DNA from 3 places in the Gibbsiella quercinecans genome. Region 2 is predicted to be linked to each of the others. Evidence: predicted binding sites of a transcription regulator. Region 2 holds the regulator's gene; each other region holds the start of a gene.

Region 1 (7,661 bases), 2.2 Mb from region 2:
GCACCTGCAGTTCGAACGCCAGTTTTTCCACCTGTTGGCGCATCACGTCCTGAATTTCCTGGCTTAGGGTATAAGCCGGCAGCGAGCAGGCAGAGTCACCGGAGTGCACGCCCGCCTGTTCGATATGCTCCATGATGCCGCCGATCAGCACGCGCTCACCGTCACAAATGGCGTCAACGTCCACTTCCACGGCGTCATCCAAGAAGCGATCCAGCAGTACCGGCGCATCGTTGGACACGCTGACCGCCGTCTGGAAGTAGCGGCGCAGGTCGATTTCGTCGTAGACGATTTCCATCGCGCGGCCGCCCAGCACGTATGATGGGCGCACCACCAGCGGATAGCCGATGCCCGCCGCCTTCTCCACGGCCTGCTCGATGGTCGCCACGGTGGCATTCGCCGGCTGTTTCAGCCCCAGGCGGTTCACCGCCTGCTGGAAACGCTCGCGGTCTTCCGCGCGGTCGATGGCATCCGGGCTGGTGCCGATCACCGGCACGCCGGCGGCCTCCAGTTCGCGGGCCAGTTTCAGCGGAGTCTGGCCGCCGTACTGCACGATCACCCCTTTCGGCTGCTCAATGCGCACGATTTCCAGCACGTCTTCCAGCGTCACTGGCTCGAAGTACAGGCGATCGGAGGTATCGTAGTCGGTGGAGACGGTTTCCGGGTTACAGTTGACCATGATGGTTTCATAACCGTCTTCCCGCAGCGCCAGCGAGGCATGAACGCAGCAGTAGTCAAATTCGATGCCCTGGCCGATACGGTTCGGGCCACCGCCCAGCACCATCACTTTCGGACGATCGTTGGTCGGGTTGGATTCGCACTCTTCTTCATAGGTGGAGTACATATAAGCGGTATCGGTGGCGAACTCCGCCGCACAGGTATCCACGCGTTTGTAGACCGGGTGCAGGCCGTAACCGTGGCGCAGTTTGCGGATCGCGCCTTCGGCAACGCCGGCCAGCTTGGCCAGGCGCGCATCGGCAAAGCCTTTGCGTTTCAGGGTATACAAGAAATCTGGCGTCAGGCCGTTGATGCCTTCCGCCGCCACTTGTTCTTCCAGGCGCACCAGTTCTTCAATCTGCACCAGGAACCAGCGGTCGATGTTGGTCAGGTTGAACACACCGTCAACCGACAGGCCGGCGCGGAAAGCGTCGGCAATGTACCAGATGCGCTCGGCGCCGGCGTCTTTCAGTTCGCGGCGGATTTTGGTCAGCGCTTCCGGATCGTCCAGGCTTACCTTCGGATCCAAACCGGTGGCGCCCACTTCCAGGCCACGCAGCGCTTTTTGCAGCGATTCCTGTTGGGTGCGGCCAATTGCCATCACTTCCCCGACCGACTTCATCTGTGTGGTCAGGCGATCGTTGGCGCCGGCGAATTTCTCGAAGTTAAAGCGTGGGATCTTGGTAACAACATAGTCGATAGACGGCTCAAAGGATGCCGGGGTACGGCCGCCGGTGATGTCGTTCATCAACTCGTCAAGGGTGTAGCCCACGGCCAGCTTGGCGGCGATTTTCGCAATCGGGAAGCCGGTCGCTTTCGATGCCAGCGCCGAGGAGCGTGACACGCGCGGGTTCATCTCAATCACGATCAGGCGGCCGGTTTTCGGGTTGACCGAGAACTGCACGTTGGAGCCGCCGGTTTCCACGCCGATCTCACGCAGCACCGCCATCGAGGCATTACGCATGATTTGGTATTCTTTGTCGGTCAGCGTCTGTGCTGGCGCTACGGTGATGGAGTCGCCGGTGTGGATGCCCATGGCATCGAAGTTTTCAATGGAGCAGACGATGATGCAGTTATCGTTCTTATCACGCACCACTTCCATTTCGTACTCTTTCCAGCCAATCAGCGATTCGTCGATCAGCAACTCTTTGGTCGGCGACAAATCCAGGCCGCGCTCACAGATCTCTTCGAACTCTTCACGGTTGTAGGCAATACCGCCGCCGGTGCCGCCCATGGTGAACGACGGGCGGATGATGCACGGGAAACCCACGTCGGCGGCAACCGCCAGCGCTTCTTCCATGGTATGTGCAATGCCTGAACGCGCAGTATCAAGCCCGATTTTTTTCATCGCAATATCAAAGCGACGACGGTCTTCGGCTTTATCAATCGCGTCCGCGGTCGCGCCAATCATGGTCACGCCGAACTCGGCCAGTACGCCCTTACTCTCCAGTTCCAGCGCACAGTTCAGCGCAGTTTGGCCGCCCATGGTCGGCAGCACGGCATCCGGGCGCTCTTTTTCGATGATTTTGCGCACCACTTCCCAGTGGATCGGCTCAATATAGGTTGCATCCGCCATTTCCGGATCGGTCATGATGGTCGCCGGGTTGGAGTTAACCAAAATGACGCGGTAGCCTTCTTCACGCAGCGCTTTACACGCCTGCGCACCTGAGTAGTCAAACTCACACGCCTGGCCGATAACAATCGGACCGGCGCCCAGGATCAGGATGCTTTTTATATCTGTACGTTTTGGCATTTCTCTTTTGCTCCTGATTAGTTGGCGTTGGAACGGTAAGTCTCAATCAGTTCGATGAAGTGATCGAACAGCGGCGCAGCATCGTGCGGCCCTGGGCTCGCCTCTGGGTGGCCCTGGAAGCTGAACGCCGGTTTATCCGTGCGGTGAATGCCCTGAACCGTATGGTCGAACAACGATTTGTGGGTGACGCGCAGGTTGGCCGGCAGGTTGTTTTCATCAACCGCAAACCCGTGGTTTTGCGCGGTGATCATCACACGGTTGGCGTCCAGATCCTTCACCGGATGGTTGCCGCCGTGGTGGCCCAGCTTCATCTTCACGGTGTTCGCACCGCTGGCCAGCGCCAGCAACTGGTGCCCCAGGCAGATACCGAATACCGGGATATCGGTTTCCAGGAACTGTTTGATGGCGGCGATGGCGTAATCACACGGCGCCGGATCGCCCGGGCCGTTGGACAGGAAAATACCGTCCGGATTCATCTTCAACACCTCTTCCGCCGGGGTTTGCGCCGGCACCACCGTCAAGCGGCAGCCGCGATCCACCAGCATGCGCAGGATGTTGCGCTTGGCGCCGTAATCATACGCCACCACGTGATAAGGCAACTCGCTCGCGGCGGTGTCTTCCGGCAGTTCGCCCTCCAGCCGCCAGCTCCCTTGCTGCCAGGTGTAGGTTTCGTTGGTCGTCACTTCCTTCGCCAGATCCATCCCTTTCAGGCCGGGGAAGGCTTTGGCCTGCGCCAGCGCCTGGGCGGCGTCCAGATTTTCGCCCGCGATGATGCAACCGTTCTGTGCGCCTTTCTCACGCAGCAGGCGGGTCAGCTTGCGGGTATCGATATCGGCAATAGCGACGATGTTGTTGCGCTTGAGATAGTCGGACAGCCCTTCTTCACTGCGGTAGTTGCTGGCAATCAGAGGCAGATCGCGGATAACCAGCCCTTGAGCATGAACCATTGAGGATTCTTCATCGGCGGCGTTGGTGCCGACATTGCCAATATGAGGATAAGTAAGAGTGACGATCTGGCGGGAGTAGGAAGGATCAGTGAGGATTTCTTGATAGCCGGTCATCGACGTATTGAAGACCACTTCCCCCACTGCCGTACCCTCTGCCCCGATGGCCCGACCGTGGAATTGGGTTCCGTCCTCCAGAACCAATAGCGCTGACTTAATCAAAACACCCTCCAAGGAATAATAAATCACAATATTTGCATATTAATTCAGATATCGCGATCTAAATCAATGCTAAAACTGCCTGAGAGGCTAATTTTTGGCAAATTGGGCGCATTTTAAAGATGAGTGCCTCTCTTGTCCACCCAATACGCCATTTTTTATCTTATTTTCACTCCCCTCAACGAATAATGGCGGCTTTAGCCATAAAAGTAGAGGGAAACCTGGGTAGTTAAACGGTTGCGAGCGATAATCGAGTGCAATCGTGCAACGAGGGGGTTAAAAGCGGGGGGCGATAGCAGCACGGCAGGGTAAACCGGCCATAAAAAAGGAATTTACAGATAAAAATAGCAACTTTATAAAAAAATTAATAATAAATTGGTATTTTATCAAATAAAAAAAATGGGCAATAAAAATATTGCCCTTTTATCATAGTTTTATGATAAACACAGCCACATCACAATGGCCTACTAAATCATTAAAGCTGGTCCAGACCGAGCACATCACGCATGTCAAACTGCCCTTTTCCCTGCTTAGACACCCAGGATGCTGCACGCACCGCGCCGTTGGCAAAAGTCATCCGGCTGGAGGCTTTATGGGTGATTTCCACACGCTCGCCAATGTCAGCAAACATCGCGGTATGCTCGCCCACGATGTCCCCGGCGCGAATGGTGGCGAAGCCAATGCTTTGCGGATCGCGTTCGCCGGTATAGCCTTCGCGCGCGTAAACCGCGCACTGCTTGAGATCGCGCCCCAGCGCATCGGCGATAGCCTCGCCCATCGCCAGCGCAGTGCCCGATGGCGCATCCACTTTATGGCGGTGGTGCGCTTCAATGATTTCGATATCGGTATAATCGCCCATCACCTTAGCCGCCTTTTCCAACAGCTTCAGCACCACGTTAACGCCAACGCTGAAGTTGGCGGCGAAGACGATGCCAATCTGTTGGGCCGCCTCTCTGATGGCAGCTTTGCCGGCGTCGTCGAAGCCGGTGGTGCCGATCACCATCGCTTTGTGGTGCGCCACACAAAACGCCAGGTGCTCCAGCGTGCCTTCCGGCCGGGTAAAGTCGATCAGAATGTCAAAATCATCCGCCACGCTGTCCAGGCTGGCGCTAACCGGCACCCCAAGCGCCCCTGCGCCGGCCAGTTCGCCAGCGTCCGTGCCAATCAGGCTTGAGCCGGGGCGTTCAAGCGCCGCGCCCAGCACTACGCCCTGCGCCTGTTGCACTGCCAGGATCAGTTGGCGCCCCATACGGCCACCGGCGCCTGCAATCGCAATGCGGATCTGTGAATCTGTCATACTTCTCTCTCTTTTTCCGTCGAAAGCCGTTATCCGGCTACAAAGGCCTAAACCCAATAGGTAAAATTCGTCACATTAGGTTAACTGCCCCATCCCGGCATCGCCAGAGGATTTAAATCATAATTAGAAAATTATGATATCCCGCCATTTTTATCAGCGATGCTATAAATTTTCGCCGCTGTGCTTGCCAAACCATACTGCATAGACAGCGTAAGGTTTTACATAATCATGCAGTTTTCCACTGCCGGCGATAAAAACGCCAACGGCAGATAGCAAAACGGGGAGCCTAAGCTCCCCGTTGCTGATTGCCACAGCGTCAATCGATCTGCCGGATATCCACCCGCAGCTCTTTTGGCACTTCAAACACGATGTTCTCTTCCCGGCCGCTGATTTCCAGCACCGATTTCCCGCCCATCGCCTTCAGACGGTTGATAACATCTTGCACCAGCACATCCGGTGCGGATGCGCCCGCGGTGACGCCGATGTGGGTGGTGTTTTTCAGCCAGGCTTCCTGAATGTCTTCCGCCGAATCGATCAGATACGCCGGTTTCCCCACGCGCTGCGCCAGTTCCGCCAGGCGGTTGGAGTTGGACGAGTTTTTCGACCCCACCACCAATACCACATCCGCATCCCCGGCCAGGCTGCGCACCGCTTCTTGGCGGTTGGTGGTGGCGTAACAGATATCATCCTTGCGTGGCCCCACAATCTTGGGGAAGCGCTGGCGCAGAGCGTCGATCACGTCGGAGGTATCATCAACCGACAGCGTGGTCTGCGTCATAAAGCACAGATTGTCTTCATGCTTCACCTGCAGCTTCCAGACATCGTCCGGCGACTCCACCAGGTACATCCCCCCTTCCGGGTTGTTGTACTGGCCCATGGTGCCTTCCACCTCCGGATGGCCGGCGTGGCCGATCAGAATGGCCTCTGTGCCCTTGCGGCTGGCGCGTGCCACTTCCATATGCACCTTGGTCACCAACGGGCAGGTGGCGTCGAACAGCATGGTCAGGCTACGCGCCTTCGCTTCGGCGCGCACCGCCTGGGAAACCCCATGCGCCGAGAAGATGAGGATTGAGCCATCCGGCACTTCGGCGATCTCTTCAATAAACACCGCGCCGCGTGCGCGCAGGCTATCCACCACATAGCGGTTATGCACCACCTCATGGCGCACGTAGATCGGCGCGCCGTAAATTTCCAGCGCGCGTTCCACGATACTGATCGCACGATCGACCCCGGCACAGAAACCACGGGGGTTAGCCAGCAAGATTTGCATGCGTCACCTCCTGCTGCGGATCAATCTCCAGTACCTCAAGCTCGAAGGTCACCGGGTGGCCCGCAAGTGGATGATTGAAATCAACGGTGACCGACTCTTCCGCCACTTCACGCACCACGCCCGGCATTTCACTGCCGTCGATTGCCGTGAACAGCATGATGGTGCCGACATCCGGCACGCCGGTGTCGGCAAAATCGCGCCGCAGGAAGAATTGGATCAGATCCGGGTTGTTCGCGCCGAAGGCATCTTCCGGCTGCAGGGTGAAGGTATTTTTATCACCGGCATGCAGCCCGATCAGCTGTTGCTCAAGCGCGTTGGACAGGCTGCCGTCGCCAAGGCGAAACAGCGCCGGTTTGCCGCTGCGGCGGGTTGATTCCGCCGTCGAGCCATCTTCCAGCGTCAGCGTAAAGTGCACCAGCACCGCGCTGCCGCTGTTAACCTGAGCCGTCATATCACTCACCTTTAGCCGCTGCGCGCTTGCTGGAAGGCAAGAACCCTTCCAGCACGATCATCGCCGCCCCGACGCAGATAAAGCTGTCTGCCAGATTAAAGGTCGGGTAGTGCCAGTTGCCTACGTAAAAATCGATGAAATCGACCACGAAGCCATGCCACAGACGATCTAACAGATTGCCCAGCGCGCCGCCGATAATAAACGCATACGCGATGTTGCTTAGCTTCTGCTGCGCGCCGTTTTTGTACAGCAGCACCAGCAGCGCCACAATAATCGCCACCGCAATGCCGGCAAAGAACCAGCGTTGCCAGCCGCCGTGATCGGCCAGGAAGCTAAACGCAGCGCCGTAGTTGCGCGCATAGTACAGGTTGAAGTAGGGAATCAACGGCTGGGACTGGCCCAGCACAAAATGATTCAGGATCCACTGTTTGCTGGCGAAATCCAGCACCAGTACCACCAGAACTACCCACAGCCACCGCAGGCCGGTCGAACAGATCGGTTTACTCATCAGGCAAATTTACGCTTCTCGCCGTCGCCGGCAACGTTGGTGACACAGCGGCCGCAGATATCTGCGTGTTCCGCCACCTGGCCAATATCCGTGGTGTAATGCCAGCAACGTGGGCATTTAGTCCCTTCTGCACTGCTAAAGACAATCTTCAGCCCTTTCAGCAGTTCACTTTGCTGCGCATCCGCCGGCGCCTGCGCCAACGGTGCCACTTTGGCGCCAGAGGTCAGCAGCACAAAGCGCAGTTCATCCTGCAGGCTGTTCAGGCGCTCCGCCAACGCATCATCGGCAAACAGGGTGACGGAAGCTTCCAGCGAACCACCGATACGTTTATCGGCACGCGCCTGCTCCAGCACCTTGTTCACTTCGCCACGCACTTTCAACAGCTCATCCCAGAAGGCATCGTTCATGCTTTCGCCTTCGGCCAGGCTGAACAGGCCGTCATACCACTCTTCAGTAAAGACGTACGGCGCGCGTTTGCCCGGCAGGAAGCCCCAAATCTCGTCCG
Region 2 (7,661 bases):
CCGCTCACGCCGGCCGGCACCGTTGAGTTGAGCGATAACCGGCGTTAAGGCCAGCACCAGGCCATGGCCGAAGAGAATGGCCGGCAGCCAGATAGAGGTGCCTACCGCAACCGCGGCCATGTCGGTGGCGCTGTAGGAACCGGCCATGATGGTATCCACTACGCCCATGGCGGTTTGTGAAACTTGCGCAATAATGACGGGAATGGCGAGGGCTAATAAACTACGCGCTTCCTTGAGGTATTTCTGCACGCATACACCTTTGGGGTTATTTATAATAGAGGCAGAGGGCGCCGTGAAGGCGAACAATGAAAGTTGTGAAACATTTTCACAAATATTGTACCTGCTCGGCGTTATGAATCAATCATTGTCATTAGCGCGGGCCAATGCCTGAACGATTTTTACCGTCGTAGATTTGGTTTTTTTTGCCAAGTGGGGCAAACTTGCTCCAGCGTTGTTGCACACATTGACTGAATAAAGAGGCAAACATGTTTACCGGCATAGTACAAGGCACTGCACCGTTGGTTGCTATCGATGAAAAACCCAACTTCCGTACCCATGTGATTGATATGCCGGCAGACTTGCTGCCTGGGCTGGAGCTGGGCGCCTCGGTGGCGCACAACGGTTGCTGTCTGACGGTGACCGCGATAGAAGGTAGCCGCGTTAGTTTTGATTTGATCAAGGAAACGCTGCGCTTGACCAACCTTGGGGCGTTGGCGCTCGGTGAGCAGGTGAATGTCGAGCGTGCGGCCAAATTCAGCGATGAGATTGGCGGCCATTTGATGTCCGGCCATATTATCTGCACGGCGGAAATCGCTAAAATCCATACTTCGGAAAATAACCGCCAGATTTGGTTCCAGATCCCTGACGCTACGCTGATGAAATATGTATTGCACAAAGGTTTTATCGGCATTGACGGTATTAGCCTGACGATTGGCGAAGTGATTAATAACCGTTTTTGCGTGCACTTGATTCCTGAAACCCTTGAGCGCACCACCCTGGGTAAAAAACGTCTGGGCGACCGGGTGAATATCGAAATTGATCCGCAAACGCAGGCGGTGGTGGATACCGTTGAGCGGGTGCTTGCCAGCCGGAATGCGGTGGCGGTAGTAGAAGAGGTGGTTGCCAAGCTGTAATGGTAATTATCGCCAGCAATGGGATTGTGCGTGCTGGCGTATTCGCTAACCCGCTCCCTGTCCGGGGGCGGAAGGGAGCAAGGGTTATGCGCAGGCGCCTGGGTTAGCGGGCAACGCGAATGCCGCCGGCAACGCCTTTCGGGCTGAACACCACCTGCCACAGCTGAATATCGCGGGCGCGGAACGCACCGGCACAGGCGTTCAAATAATAACTGAACATCCGTTCTAAACGCTCGGAATAACGTGCGGCCAACTGCGGCCATGCTTGTTGGAAGCGTTCATACCAAGCCATAAGCGTGCGATCGTAATCCGCGCCAATATTATGCCAATCTTCCATCACAAAATGCCCTTCACTAGCATGCGCGATTTGCGTAACCGAAGGAAGGCAGCCGTTCGGGAAAATATATTTGTTGATCCAGGGATCGACATTCATATCGGTGCGGTTTGAGCCAATGGTGTGCAGCAGGAATAAACCATCGGGCTTTAAGTTGCGCTCAACCACGTTGAAATAGGTGCGGTAGTTTTTCGGGCCAACGTGTTCGAACATGCCGACGGAAACGATACGATCAAACTGTTGCTGCAGATCGCGGTAGTCCTGCAGCAGAATTTTCACGTCCAGCCCGGCACAGCGCGCCTGCGCCAGCTTCTGTTGCTCGGCGGAGATGGTCACGCCGACCACGGAAACGCCAAAATTTTTAGCGGCATAGGCGGAAAGCCCGCCCCAGCCACAGCCGATATCCAGCAGGCGCATTCCAGGCTGAAGTTGCAGTTTTTCACAGATCAACTGCAGTTTGGCTTCCTGAGCCTGTTCCAGGGTTTTGGCATCTTTCCAGTACGCACAGGAATACTGCATGTAGGGATCGAGCATCAGGGTGAAAAGATCGTTACCCAGATCGTAATGTTCTTTCCCGACGATCCAGGCGCGCTTTTTCGATTGCAGGTTAACCAGACGCGCAGTGGCGATACGCAGCGTGTCTTTCAGGTGGTGGGGGAGTTTCCTTTCCAAACCGGCATTGATGACGCGCTGGAAGAAGACATCCAACCGTTCGCATTCCCACCAGCCGTCCATGTAGCTTTCCCCCAGGCCGAGGGAACCTTCCTGGAGGACACGTTTAAAAAAATCAGGGTTTTTAACCTTGATATCGAAAGGTCGTGAGCCATTTATTGCAATACCGGCCATGCTGAGCATTTCATGGGCGATACGATACCATTGGTTATCCTGGATGCTCAGATCTTCTATACACGATGAACTCATAGCTTCTCCATTACCTTTCTTCTGACTTATGGCCCGCTTGAAATAGCTTAGCCAATTTTGCGGGCACATACGTAAACCTACGGAAAAAACCGCGGCGTCTGATATCCGACATGAGCAGAGGAAAACTTTAAGGAGACGCCCGGCGCAAGTGGGCGCAGGGGACACTCATCTTAAAAAACTGTGACGCAATACGCGAGCGCAGTAACTGCTAATAATAAAAGTTATGCAATAGCGTTATGCCCTTCATACTTCAGGTTGGCGGGGGGGGTGGCTTTGAAACGCCGAGAGATGAATGCGAGAGAGGCAGTCTCTCACCGCCGGCCAGCCGCTGGCGGACCCTGCGTTCCCGACGAATTTTTCACCGCAAAACAACGTGACTCACCCCTTCTGCGCCCGCGCTGTTTAAGCTCGCGTTGGCGCTTTTATCCTGCAACTTGAATTATTTGGGGGATAGCGAACTTATTCGCAATAAAGTATAGGCGCGCCAGGGCGGTTACTCAACTGTAAATCGCACCTGGCAAAAGTATTATCGAGTGATTATTAATAGTGATTATTAATAATGTTAATTATGAAAAAGCGTCGGCGCTAGCGCCGGTGGCACGCTCGCCTGGCTGCGGCTTATCGCGCTGGATAAAATAACCGAGCATCGCCAGCAACACGGTTGAAGCCATCACCGTCACGGTGGCAATCAGTGGGTTTGCAATAAAGGCTGAAACCAGCATGCTGGCAATGAAGCACAGCCCCAACTGCAGTGTGTTTTGCAACGCAGCCGCTTTACCGGTGCCGGTTGGGAAAGGCATCAGCGCGTTGGCAACCACGATCGGGTAAGTGGCCCCGTTCACCAGTGCCATCAGGCAGAAGGGCACCAGCAGGCTGGTCAACGTAGGCTGCGTGAGGGTTGCCACCAGATACAACGCGATCATACTCACGCCATAGGCTATCAGCAGCCATGGCAACAGCGCATTGCCGTTCAGGCGTTTGAGCGCGCTGCGGCAACCATATCCCCCCACTAAGAAAGCCAGAGTCTGGGGCATATAGCTTAAGCCAATGTCGCTTGGCGTATAGCCCATAGCGCTGAGAATAAACGGCGAACCGGTCAACCAGGCAAAGAAGCCGGCGGAGCAGGCGGCAAACACCATCACATTGCCGCTGAAAATGGGCGAACGCAGCAGTTGCAGAAAGCCGACTGGCGCCACGTTATCGCCGCTGGCTTGCGGTAAGCGGCGTTTATCCTTCAGCGCCAGGGTCGGCGCCAGTAATGCGACGGTAATGGCCAGTAAAACAGCGAAGATCGCCCGCCAGCCGATGTGGCTTAGCAGCCAGGCGCCCAGCAACGGTGCCAGGGCCGGCGATAATGCCACCAACGGCATAATGGTGGCGAAAATTTGGTTGGCCCGGCTACCCTGGTAGCGATCCACCACCAGCGCCTGCCAGCTCACCGCGGCTGAACACACGCCGATAGCCTGAATAAAGCGCAGACACCACAGTTGCAGCGCCGTTTGTACCCACAGCATGCCCAGGCAACCCAGGCCAAATAGCGTCAGGCCGATCAACAACACCGGTTTGCGCCCCAGTTTGTCGGACAGCGGCCCCCACAGCAGTTGAGCGAAGGCAAAACCGGCTAAAAAAATACTTAGGCTGGCGCTGATCGCACCAGCGGAAATTTGCAGTTCTTGTTGCATGACGCCAAAGGCCGGCAGATACATATCCGTCGCCTGGTAGCCCAGCATGCTTAGGCCGGAAAGGTAAAAAAGTAGTCCAAAATTACGCATTTAATGCTCTCGTTAGTTCTTTATGCTAGAGGTTTTGCAGCGGCGCCAGTCTAACCGGCTGGATCTTCGCTTGTGAAACGCTAATATTTGCAAGGTGCTATGAAAAAATTTGAAGGCAAAATATGTGGTCTGAATACTCACTTGAGGTGGTGGATGCCGTTGCGCGTACCGGCAGCTTTAGCGCCGCGGCGCAGGAGCTGCACCGGGTGCCTTCTGCGGTCAGCTATACGGTGCGCCAACTGGAGCAGTGGCTGGCGGTGCCGCTGTTTGAACGGCGCCACCGTGACGTTGAATTGACCCCGGCCGGGGCGCTATTTGTGCAGGAAGCACGCGTGGTTATAAAAAATATGCTCGATACGCGCCGCCGCTGCCAGCAGGTGGCCAACGGTTGGCGCGGGCAGTTGAAAATCGCGCTGGATATCATCGTTAAACCCCAGCGCAGCCGCCAATTGATCCTGGATTTTTATCGTCACTTTCCGGATGTGGAGCTGATGCTGTATCCCGAAGTGTTCAACGGCGTGTGGGACGCGCTGGCCGACGGGCGGGTGGATATGGCGATTGGCGCCACCCGTGCCGTACCGGTGGGCGGTGGTTTTAGTTTCCGCGATATGGGGTTTATGAACTGGCAGTGCGTGGTCAGCCCCGATCACCCATTGGCGCAATACGCTGGGCCGCTGCAGGACGATCAACTGCGCCAATTCCCGGCGCTGATGCTGGAGGATACCTCGCGCAACCTGCCCAAACGCGTGACCTGGGCGTTGAATAATCAGCGGCGGCTGGTGGTGCCGGATTGGGTATCGGCGATCGATTGCCTGCGCAGTGGATTATGCATGGGTATGGTGCCGGCCCACCGCGGGCGGCCATTGATCGCCAGCGGCGAACTGCACGAACTGCAACTGGAAGAGGCCTATCCGCCCAGTGCTTGCTGCCTGACCTGGCAGCAGCAGGCATTGGCGCCGGCGATGGCCTGGCTATTGGAGTATCTTGGCGATAGCGAAACGCTGAATCAAGAGTGGCTTAGCGAGCATACGCCGGGGGATGCATGCCCCGGCGTGTATGATTAACGGCGGTAGTCGATAAACGGGCCGTCGGCCACGGAGCGGCGTTCAACCAGCTTAGGGTGCACTTCAATCACTTGCGATGTTTCACGCTTGCTGATAATGCGGTCAAGCAACATGGCGAACGCCATCTCGCCCAGGCGCTCTTTCGGCTGGTGAATGGTCGTCAACGCCGGGCTAAAGTAGCGCGCATTGCGCACGTTGTCATAGCCAATGACGGAAATGTCTTGCGGCACCCGCAGGCCAAGTTCGTCCGCGGCGCAGATCGCCCCCATCGCCATAATGTCGCCCCCGCAAAACACGGCGGTCGGGCGGTGTTTTTGCGACAGTATCTGGTGCATGGCCTGGTAGCCGGATTCCGGCTCGAAATCCCCTTGCACAATCCACTCTTCGCGCACCTCTATATTGGCTTCCTGCAGCGCTTTCAGGAAGCCCTGGTGGCGGCCACCGCCGGTGTTGCGCGAAAGCTGGCCGGGGATAATGCCAATGTCGCGGTGCCCACGTTCGATCAGGTAACGGCCGGCCAGATAGCCGCCTTCAAAGGCGTTGTCCAGGATGGTGTCGGTGAAGTCGCCGCGCGCCGAGCCCCAGTCCATCACCACCATGGGAATATTACGGTAGTCTTCCAGCATGCCCAGCAGCTGCTCCGGGTATTCCGAGCACATCACTAGCAGGCCATCGACGCGTTTTTGCGCCAGCATCGCCAGGTAAGCGCGCTGTTTGTCCAGGTTATTATGGGAGTTGCACAAAATCAGCGTGTAGCCTTTGCTGTAACAGCTGTTTTCGACGGCTTCGATCACTTCGGCAAAGTAGGGGGCTTCGCTGGAGGTCGCCAGCAGGCCGATGGACTTGGTGTGGTTGACCTTCAGGCTGCGGGCCACGGCGCTTGGGGAATAATGCAGTTCCTTGATGGCTGCCCATACGGCCGCTTTGGTTTCTTCGGCGACGAAACGGGTTTTATTGATGACGTGGGAAACGGTGGTGGTGGAAACGCCCGCGCGTTTGGCCACATCTTTTATCGTTGCCATGTAAAGAATGACTCCTGGATTCGCATGTTACAGCATGTAAGCGCATTGTTAATCGTTTGCGTGCATATAACTCTCCTCAAAAAAGCGAAAACTGAGTTTTTAATGTGGAAGTCGTCAGCGCTTGGTGAGTGAGGGCTCTTTTGCCGGTGCACAGCAGTGAACTGCGAATTTTGGCCTATCTTGAGAAAAAGTGAAAGGGCTAATCAACATTAATCATGTTCCGCCGCCAGGCCAGGCGGGTTATTGCCGGCCCGGCAATAACGGCGCGTGCCGCCGACGGCACCCGCTGCGTCGCGGCGTTGTCATAGCACAAGATTTTATCTGTAAACTGTGGGAGAATCATTGACGTATTAATATAATGGCTTTTATGCTCGAACCAGCCAATCTGATAAGGAGTTTGTTGATGGATACCGATCTGAAGTTATCGCTGTTTACGACGGTGTGTGCGCTGGCGATGATTATTATCTTTAGCTTTACCGCTGTGATGCACTGATCCCCTGACATAAAAAAGGCGCAGCCTGGCTGCGCCTTTTGCTTGTCTATGGAAAACCCCCAGCTAGGCTGGGGGTTCCGGAAAGCTTTCAGCTTTAAGCCAGTTATTAAAACCCCTTTTGATTTGTTAAAACATCTTGCGGTCTGGCAACTGCAAAAGTTCAACAAGAAATCAAAAGGGGGTCCCAATGGGGGACGAAAAGAGCTTAGCGCACACCCGATGGAACTGTAAATATCACATAGTTTTTGCGCCAAAATACCGAAGACAAGCGTTCTACGGAGAGAAACGTCTGGCGATAGGCAGTATCTTAAGAAAGCTATGTGAGTGGAAAAATGTACGGATCCTGAAAGCTGAATGCTGCGCAGATCATATCCATATGCTTGTGGAAATCCCGCCCAAAATGAGCGTATCTGGCTTTATGGGATATCTGAAAGGGAAAAGCAGTCTGATGCTTTATGAGCAGTTTGGAGATCTGAAATTCAAATACAGAAACAGGGAGTTCTGGTGCCGGGGGTACTACGTAGATACGGTGGGGAAGAACACCGCGAAGATACAGGAATACATAAAGCACCAACTTGAAGAGGATAAAATGGGCGAGCAGTTATCGATCCCTTACCCGGGCAGCCCGTTTACGGGCCGTAAGTAACGGAGTCTGATGCAAATGTCAGATCGTATGCGCCTGTTAGGGCGCGGCTGGTAACAGAGCCTTATAGGCGCATCAGAAAAACCTCCGGCTATGCCGGAGGATATTTATTTTCCTGCCATTTTACGCCAGGTTTTCTGCCACAAATGCCCAGTTGACCAGCGCCCAGAAGTTTTCCAGGTAGTTGGGGCGTGCATTGCGGTAATCGATATAGTAGGCGTGTTCCCACACATCCACGGTCAGCAGCGGTTTGTCGTCACCGGTCAGCGGGGTTGCCGC
Region 3 (7,661 bases), 680 kb from region 2:
GGGTAGCGCCGCCTTGGGGTTAGCGCTGCTGCCAGAGCAGGCGTTTGCCAGTTTATCCACCTCTCGTCCGCGTATTTTGGTGGTCAATAACCTGAATACGGGGGAATCACTTAAGGCCGAGTTTTTCGACGGGAAAAATTACAATAGCGATGAGTTAGCTCGCCTTAACCATTTGTTCCGTGATTACCGTGCGAATAAAATCAAATCAATTGATCCGCGTTTATTTGATCATCTCTATCGCCTGCAAGGCATGTTAGGCACTCATAAGCCAATTCAATTAATTTCGGGTTATCGTTCCCTGGCTACCAATAATGAACTGCGTGGGCACAGCCGCGGTGTGGCAAAACAAAGTTATCACACCAAAGGGCAGGCGATGGATTTTCATATTGAAGGTATTCAGCTAAGCAATATCCGTAAAGCGGCGTTAAAAATGCGCGCCGGCGGCGTAGGATATTATCCGCGTAGCAATTTTGTGCATATAGACACCGGGCCGGTCAGAACCTGGTAACCCGCAATCTGTTCCGGTAAGCTGTATGGTTACGCCGCAATGTGATTGTTATGGAGCCTTATGAAATACCAGATTATTCCCGTCACCGCGTTCAGCCAGAACTGTACCCTGATTTGGTGTGACAAAACCGGGCAGGCCGCATTGGTGGATCCCGGTGGTGAAGCGGAAAAACTGAAAGCCGAGGTCGCTCGCCAGGGCGTCACCGTTGGGCAGATTTTGCTGACTCACGGCCATCTGGATCACGTGGGTGCGGCGGCAGAGCTGGCCCAGCACTATCAGGTGCCGATTATCGGCCCGGATAAGGAAGATGCCTTCTGGCTTGACGGCCTGCCGGCACAGAGCCGCATGTTCGGCCTGGAGGAGTGTGAACCCTTGACCCCGACCAAATGGTTGCAGGAAGGGGATAGCGTGCAGGTCGGGGAAATGACGCTGCAGGTGCTGCACTGCCCAGGGCATACGCCAGGCCATATCGTGTTTATCAACCAACAGGCACGCCTGGCGTTGGTGGGCGATGTGCTGTTCAATGGCGGCGTTGGGCGCAGCGACTTCCCGCGCGGCGACCACCAGGCGTTGATCAACGCGATCCGCACCAAACTGTTGCCGTTGGGGGATGACATGGCCTTTATTCCCGGCCACGGCCCTATGTCCACCTTTGGGCATGAACGCCAGACCAATCCGTTTCTGCGCGACGAACCTGCCATCTGGTAGTGGCAGGGCGTTGCAGAATAACAAAGGGGCGCTTCTGCGCCCCTTTGTTTTATCTATGCGTGCTGATTTATAGCACGGCGACGATGGCTTCGCACAGTGGCGCCATGTTGTCTGGCGTCATCCCGGCGACGTTGACGCGGCCGGAATTTACCGCATAGACGCCGAATTCCTCACGCAGGCGCAGCACCTGGTCTTTGGTCAAACCGCTGAATGAGAACATCCCATTTTGCTTGATGATAAAGCTGAAGTCCTGCTGGGCGCCTTTTTCCTGCAGCGTATTGACGAACAGTTGGCGCATACGCTGGATACGTTGGCGCATATCGGCCAGCTCCTGTTCCCACATCGCGCGCAGTGACTCATTGCTCAGGATAGTTGCAACGATAGCCGCACCGTGAGCCGGCGGGTTGGAATAGTTGGCGCGGATGCCGGCTTTAACCTGGCTGAATGCGCGCTCGGCCGTTTGTGCATCAGCAGCGACCAGCGTACAGGCGCCAACGCGTTCGTTGTACAGGCCAAAGTTTTTCGAATATGAACTGGAGACGATCAGTTCACTATGCTGCGCGGCGAAAATACGCAGCCCCTGAGCATCTTCTTCCAGGCCGTTGGCAAAGCCCTGGTAGGCGAAGTCAAACAGCGGCAGCCAGCCGTTGGCCGCGGCCAGATCGGACAGCGCTTGCCATTGTGCTTCGGTTGGATCGATACCTGTCGGGTTATGGCAGCACCCATGGAGAACCACCACGTCGCCGGCCTGCGCCTGTTTCAGGCTGTTAACCAGACCGTCAAAATCCAACGCATGATTGGCCGCGTCGTAATAGTCATACTCCACTACCTCAAGGCCCGCCGCGTTGAAGATGTTTTTATGATTTGGCCAGCTTGGGTTGCTGATCCACACGCGTTTGGCACCGGTTTGCGTAGCGATAAAGTCTGCCGCCACGCGCAAGCCGCCGGTACCGCCAGGGGTTTGCGCCGTGCGCGCACGTTGTTCGGCAATAATTGTGCTGTCTTTGCCGAACAGCAATGCCTGGGTGCACGCTGCGAATGCGGGAATGCCTTCGATACCGAGGTAGCTTTTGGTGGTTTCATTTTCCAGCAGATATTGTTCAGCTTTTTTTACGCTGGTCAGCACCGGTGTTTTACCCGTTTCATCTTTATAAACGCCGATCCCGAGGTTGATTTTATTAGGGCGGGCGTCCGCGCGGAAAGTTTCGGCGAGACCCAGAATCGGGTCGGCCGGTGCAGCAGTGATTTTTTCAAACATTCAGATGCTTCCGTGGCCTAGAGTTAAGCAGTCAGAAGGTTCAGGGTAGCGCCAGTTATGCGCTTTGCCAACCGTTTGCGAGAAAAATACCTCGAACTTGTGACCGCGGCATAATCCGCAGGAAAAGGTGATGAAAGAGCAGGGATGAAAAGACGCAGAGGGGCAAAGGCAGCAAAAACAAAAACAGGGCCGTAGCCCTGTTTTTCACACCTGTGGCAGTAAACCGCCACTGTCAGGCGTTTAACAAATTAGAACTGGTAAACCAGGCCAACAGCCACGGTGTCGTCGGTGTTCAGACCCAGTGGGTTGTTGTTGTCCAGTTGGTTGATTTTGTAATCAACGTAGGTAGACATGTTTTTGTTGAATGCGTAGCTAACGCTAACGTCAACGTATTTGTACAGGTCAGCGTCGCCGATGCCTTCGATGTCTTTGCCTTTAGACTGAACGTAGGCCAGTGATGGGCGCAGGCCGAAATCAAACTGGTACTGAGCTACCAGTTCCAGGGTTTGGGCTTTGTTGGCAAAACCGCTTACATCATTGTTGTTAACAGTGCCAGAGAATGGCGTTGCGTTACGGGTTTCGGTGTAGATAGTTGCCAGGTACAGGTTGTTGGCGTCGTATTTCAGGCCAGCACCCCAGCTTTCAGCTTTATCACCCTGACCGTAAGCCAGCGAATTTTGGGCTAATGAACGTTTTGAACTGCTGTAAGAGGCTACTGCGCCAATGCCCAGGCCGAAATCGTAGGAAGCAGACAAACCGTAGCCATCGCCGTTGGATTTCTGAGCGCTGCGGCCTGTTGGGCCGTTGTTGCTGCTTTCATTGTTAGCGCCCTGATATTGCAGAGCAAAGTTCAGGCCGTCGACCAGACCGAAGAAGTTGGTGTTACGGTAGGTTGCTACGCCGTTGGTACGGCCAGACATAAAGACGTCAGTGTAAGCTGAATCGCCACCAAACTCAGCCAGAACGTCAGTATAACCAACTACATCGTAGAATACGCCGTAGTTACGGCCGTAGTCGAGTGAACCGTAGTCGCCGAATTTCAGGCCTGCAAAGCCCAGACGGGTTTTGGTGCCTTCGGTGCCTTCAGATTCAGTGTGGTTCGCCTGAACGTTGTATTCCCACTGGCCGTAACCGGTCAGTTGGTCGGTAATTTGGGTTTCACCTTTGAAGCCAAAACGGACGTAAGACTGGTCGCCGTCTGCGCTGTTATCTTTAGAGAAGTAGTGCAGGCCGTCAACTTTACCGTACAGATCCAGTTTGTTGCCGTCTTTGTTATAGATTTCTGCTGCGTTAGCAGCACCAGCCGCTAACAGAGCCGGGATTACCACTGCAAGAATGTTGCGCTTCATCATTATTACCCTCATTGGTGTTATTCGGACACCTTGCCACTGCCGCCAATAATTCTTGGGAACTATTGTAGATAGTTTGGTGTCGTCCTGTGTCTGCACGCAGTGTTCCATTCAAAGCCGGGTTAATCTAGAGCGAAAATGCTACTAATATCCTAATCCGGTTTCAAAAAGAAAAATGCTGTAACAGAATGTAAAAATAAGGGAACTTTGTGATGAAAGTCAAGTATAGAAAATGCGAAAGGCCAGCTGAGCTGGCCTTTATTTTGTAACTAAAAGGTATGTTGTCTGTTTGGTTTTAGCAATCAGAACGTTGCGTTTCGCGGCGTACGTGGGAAAGGAATCACGTCTCGCACGTTTTGCACACCGGTAACATAAGCAACCAGGCGCTCAAAGCCCAAACCAAAGCCTGAATGAGGAACCGTGCCGTAACGGCGCAAATCGCGGTACCACCAATAATCTTCTTTGTTCAGGCCCATCTCTTCCATGCGGCTATCTAACACCGCCAGGCGTTCTTCACGCTGAGAACCGCCAATGATCTCGCCGATGCCAGGTGCCAAAACGTCCATTGCCGCCACGGTTTTGCCGTCTTCGTTCATACGCATATAAAACGCTTTAATATCTTTCGGGTAGTTTTTCACTACCACCGGCGCTTTAAAGTGTTGCTCCGCCAGATAGCGTTCATGTTCAGAAGAAAGATCGATGCCCCAGGATACCGGGTTCTCGAATTTTTGGCCGGAAGCCAACAAAATCTCAACGGCTTCGGTGTAGTCCACCTGGGCGAAATCAGAAGAAACAAAGCGCGACAAACGTTCAACGGCATCTTTATCCACGCGCTCGGCAAAGAACTGCATATCATCAGCACGTTCATTCAGCACGGCCTGGAAGACATATTTCAGCAGATTTTCCGCCAGCCCGGCGATGTCTTCCAGCGTGGCGAAGGCGACTTCAGGCTCGATCATCCAAAACTCCGCCAGGTGGCGGCTGGTGTTGGAGTTTTCGGCACGGAAGGTCGGGCCAAAGGTGTAAATTTTAGACAGCGCGCAGGCATAGGCTTCACCGTTCAACTGGCCGGATACGGTCAGGAACGCTTCTTTGCCGAAGAAATCCTCGCTGAAGTCAACGGCGCCTTTATCGTCACGCGGCAGGTTTTGCAGATCCAGCGTAGAAACGCGGAACATTTCGCCGGCGCCTTCGGTATCAGAGGCGGTGATCAACGGGGTGGATACCCAGAAGTAACCATTTTCATGGAAGAAACGGTGAATAGCCTGGGCCAGCGTGTGGCGCACACGGGCCACTGCGCCGATCAGGTTGGTGCGTGGGCGCAAGTGGGCGACTTCGCGCAGGTATTCGATGCTGTGGCGTTTGGCCGCCATCGGGTAGGTATCCGGATCGTCAACCATACCGACGACTTTTACCGCGGTTGCCTGTAGCTCAAAGCTTTGGCCGCCACCGGGTGAGGCCACGACTTTACCGCTGACTTCCACGGAGCAGCCGGTGGTCAGATGCAGCACTTCATCCTGGTAATTGGGCAGAGAATTATTAACAACGGCCTGTAACGGATTAAAGCAGGAGCCGTCATAAACGGCGAGGAAGGAGATACCAGCTTTAGAATCTCTCCGGGTACGTACCCAACCGCGCACCGTGACTTCACTGTCAACCGGGGCACGGCCTTGCAGTACGTCGACTACAGGCACTACGCTCATAGATTTCTCTCTTTATAGGTTTTTGGTTCAGGAATAGCTAACAACCCCATAGTATGGGAGCCTCACTATGTTACTTGCCGCGGTGCAGAGCACAAGTAGAAATCGCCAAATCGGTGCAACATTTCGCATGCCCGTGCAGGGCAAATGAGCACAGCTATATAAAGGAAGTGAAAAGCCGGCGTGCGGGTGCCGCCGGCTGGGGGGATCAACTGGCTTTCTTCACCAACGGCAGATCAAAGGCTTTACGCAACGCCTTGACGAAGGCTTTGTCCTGGCAGATGGTTTTCCCCGGGCTGTCCGACAGTTTGGCCACCGGTTTGCCTTTGCATTCCACCAGCTTAATGACGATATTCAGCGGTTTCACGCCGGGGATATCGCAGGTCAGGTGGGTGCCGATACCAAACACCAGGTTGACGCGCCGATCGAAATGGCGGTAAAGCGCCAGCGCCTTGTCCAGATCCAGGTTGTCGGAGAACACCAGCGTTTTATTCAGTGGATCAATATCCAGTTTTTGATAATGGGCGATGGCTTTTTCGCCCCAGGCGAAAGGATCCCCCGAGTCATGGCGCAAGCCCTGATAGCGCTGGGCGAACTGTTGGCCAAAGTCGCGCAGGAACGCATCCATTGTGATGCAATCGGTGAGCGCAATCCCCAACTGGTCGGGATATTCATCCACCCACGCCTGCAGCGCCGCACGCTGGCTGTTGGCCAGCACTGGGCTGATTTGCTGATGGGCCTGGAACCATTCATGCGCCTGCGTGCCGACGGGCGTGAGCTGCAGTTGGTGCGCCAGATCGTAGTTGCTGGTGCCGATAAAATAAGGAAATTCCGCTTTCAGCGTACTGACGATGGCTTTTTGTACGCCGTGGGAAAAACGGCGGCGGGTACCGAAGTCCATCAGTTTAAAGCGCGAAATATCCAGATCGGCCGTCACCTGCTGGAAATGCTCCAGTTTGGTGCGCAGACGATCGGTTGCCATCTCTGTGGTCACCTGCGGTGAACGGTGGCGATGCACCACTTCGCTGATTAATGCCAGCAACGGCACTTCCCACAGGATCACCTCGCGCCACGGCCCGGCGATGCGGATATGCAGGCGGCCGTGTTGATTGGTCACCTGCACCTGCTGCGGATCGTAGCGGAAATTGCGTAGCCAGCTAAGGTAATCCTGGCGGAAAAAGGGCAGCGTCGAAAGATAGCGACTTTCGGCTTCAGTCAGCGCCAGTTCACTCATCAGCGCAATCTGCTCGCGGATTTCACCGGCATACTCACCCAGCAATTCATCGCCGCGGCAACGGAACTCGGCCGCCACGGTAACCGCAGGGTAGCGGTGGAACACCGCTTGCTGCATATGAAGCTTGTAGGCATCGGTATCAAGCAACGATGTCAAAATTGGGGAAGCGTATTGAGTCATATGCGTTACAGCATCCTCGTCAGGCGCGTGTCCAAATCCGGCGCAATATAAAAATTTTGCAGGAGTATACCCGGATTATTCTGTGATTGAAGCCCCATGACACCACAAATCGCCAGAGCGGGTCGAGGATTAAACGTGCCGTTTTCTCGCCGGCGCCAGGGGGGCTGGCATAAAAGCCAAGTAAACCAGTCAGGTGGCGAACTTAGCTTATTTAGTAATAGAAATTATAGTGTTAATTATTTTAAACACTACATCTAACGAAAAATATTTACGCGGGAAGGCAGATGGCGGCCCCTTGAAAGGCGGCCGATCGGTTAGCCTGCTCCGGCTCTGGGTTTTTTCTGTGGCTGTGATACAGTTTGTTTACAATCAGGCACATTACTGCTGCACTGCGTTCTGGTCAGCCGAAACGCCCGCGCGGTTGATGGTGCCGGGACTCCCGTAATTCCGGAATAAGAAGGTTTTTTATGACTCAGCAGCCTCGGGCGAAGTATCGCCACGACTATCGCGCACCTGACTATACCATTACCGATCTTGATTTGAATTTTGAGTTGGATGCCACCACCACCCAGGTGACGGCCGTCAGCCAGGTTAAGCGCCAGGGCGCCGCCGGTGCCCCGTTGATTCTGGATGGCGAAGATCTGGCGCTGGTAAGCCTGCAGATTGACGGGCAGGACTGGAGCCATTACCGCCAGCAGGAGAATACGCTGGTGGTTGAGCAACT

What was found. The regulator PurR, encoded in region 2, represses purine synthesis genes. The targets are predictions, from matches to a motif close to CANGCAAACGTTTGCNTG.
Region 1: the regulator PurR is predicted to act here: its motif matches at 3,857-3,874, upstream of carA (glutamine-hydrolyzing carbamoyl-phosphate synthase small subunit).
Region 3: the regulator PurR is predicted to act here: its motif matches at 2,539-2,556, upstream of ACN28Q_RS20740 (amino acid aminotransferase).

Annotation. Positions count from the first base shown of each region.
Region 1 is NZ_CP014136.1:1,925,165-1,932,825, forward strand. Features, by position in the region: gene carB (carbamoyl-phosphate synthase large subunit) at 1-2,467, opposite strand, end outside; gene carA (glutamine-hydrolyzing carbamoyl-phosphate synthase small subunit) at 2,485-3,633, opposite strand; gene dapB (4-hydroxy-tetrahydrodipicolinate reductase) at 4,106-4,927, opposite strand; gene ispH (4-hydroxy-3-methylbut-2-enyl diphosphate reductase) at 5,244-6,197, opposite strand; gene fkpB (FKBP-type peptidyl-prolyl cis-trans isomerase) at 6,178-6,648, opposite strand; gene lspA (signal peptidase II) at 6,650-7,156, opposite strand; gene ileS (isoleucine--tRNA ligase) at 7,156-7,661, opposite strand, start outside.
Region 2 is NZ_CP014136.1:5,232,488-5,240,148, forward strand. Features, by position in the region: gene ACN28Q_RS23760 (MATE family efflux transporter) at 1-249, opposite strand, end outside; gene ACN28Q_RS23765 (riboflavin synthase subunit alpha) at 486-1,133, shown strand; gene cfa (cyclopropane fatty acyl phospholipid synthase) at 1,237-2,388, opposite strand; gene punC (purine nucleoside transporter PunC) at 2,955-4,160, opposite strand; gene punR (DNA-binding transcriptional activator PunR) at 4,283-5,224, shown strand; gene purR (HTH-type transcriptional repressor PurR) at 5,221-6,246, opposite strand; gene cydH (cytochrome bd-I oxidase subunit CydH) at 6,650-6,739, shown strand; gene tnpA (IS200/IS605 family transposase) at 6,927-7,385, shown strand; gene sodB (superoxide dismutase [Fe]) at 7,506-7,661, opposite strand, start outside.
Region 3 is NZ_CP014136.1:4,553,262-4,560,922, forward strand. Features, by position in the region: gene mepK (peptidoglycan L,D-endopeptidase MepK) at 1-508, shown strand, start outside; gene ACN28Q_RS20735 (MBL fold metallo-hydrolase) at 569-1,216, shown strand; gene ACN28Q_RS20740 (amino acid aminotransferase) at 1,284-2,474, opposite strand; gene ompC (porin OmpC) at 2,723-3,826, opposite strand; gene asnS (asparagine--tRNA ligase) at 4,126-5,526, opposite strand; gene pncB (nicotinate phosphoribosyltransferase) at 5,732-6,937, opposite strand; gene pepN (aminopeptidase N) at 7,405-7,661, shown strand, end outside.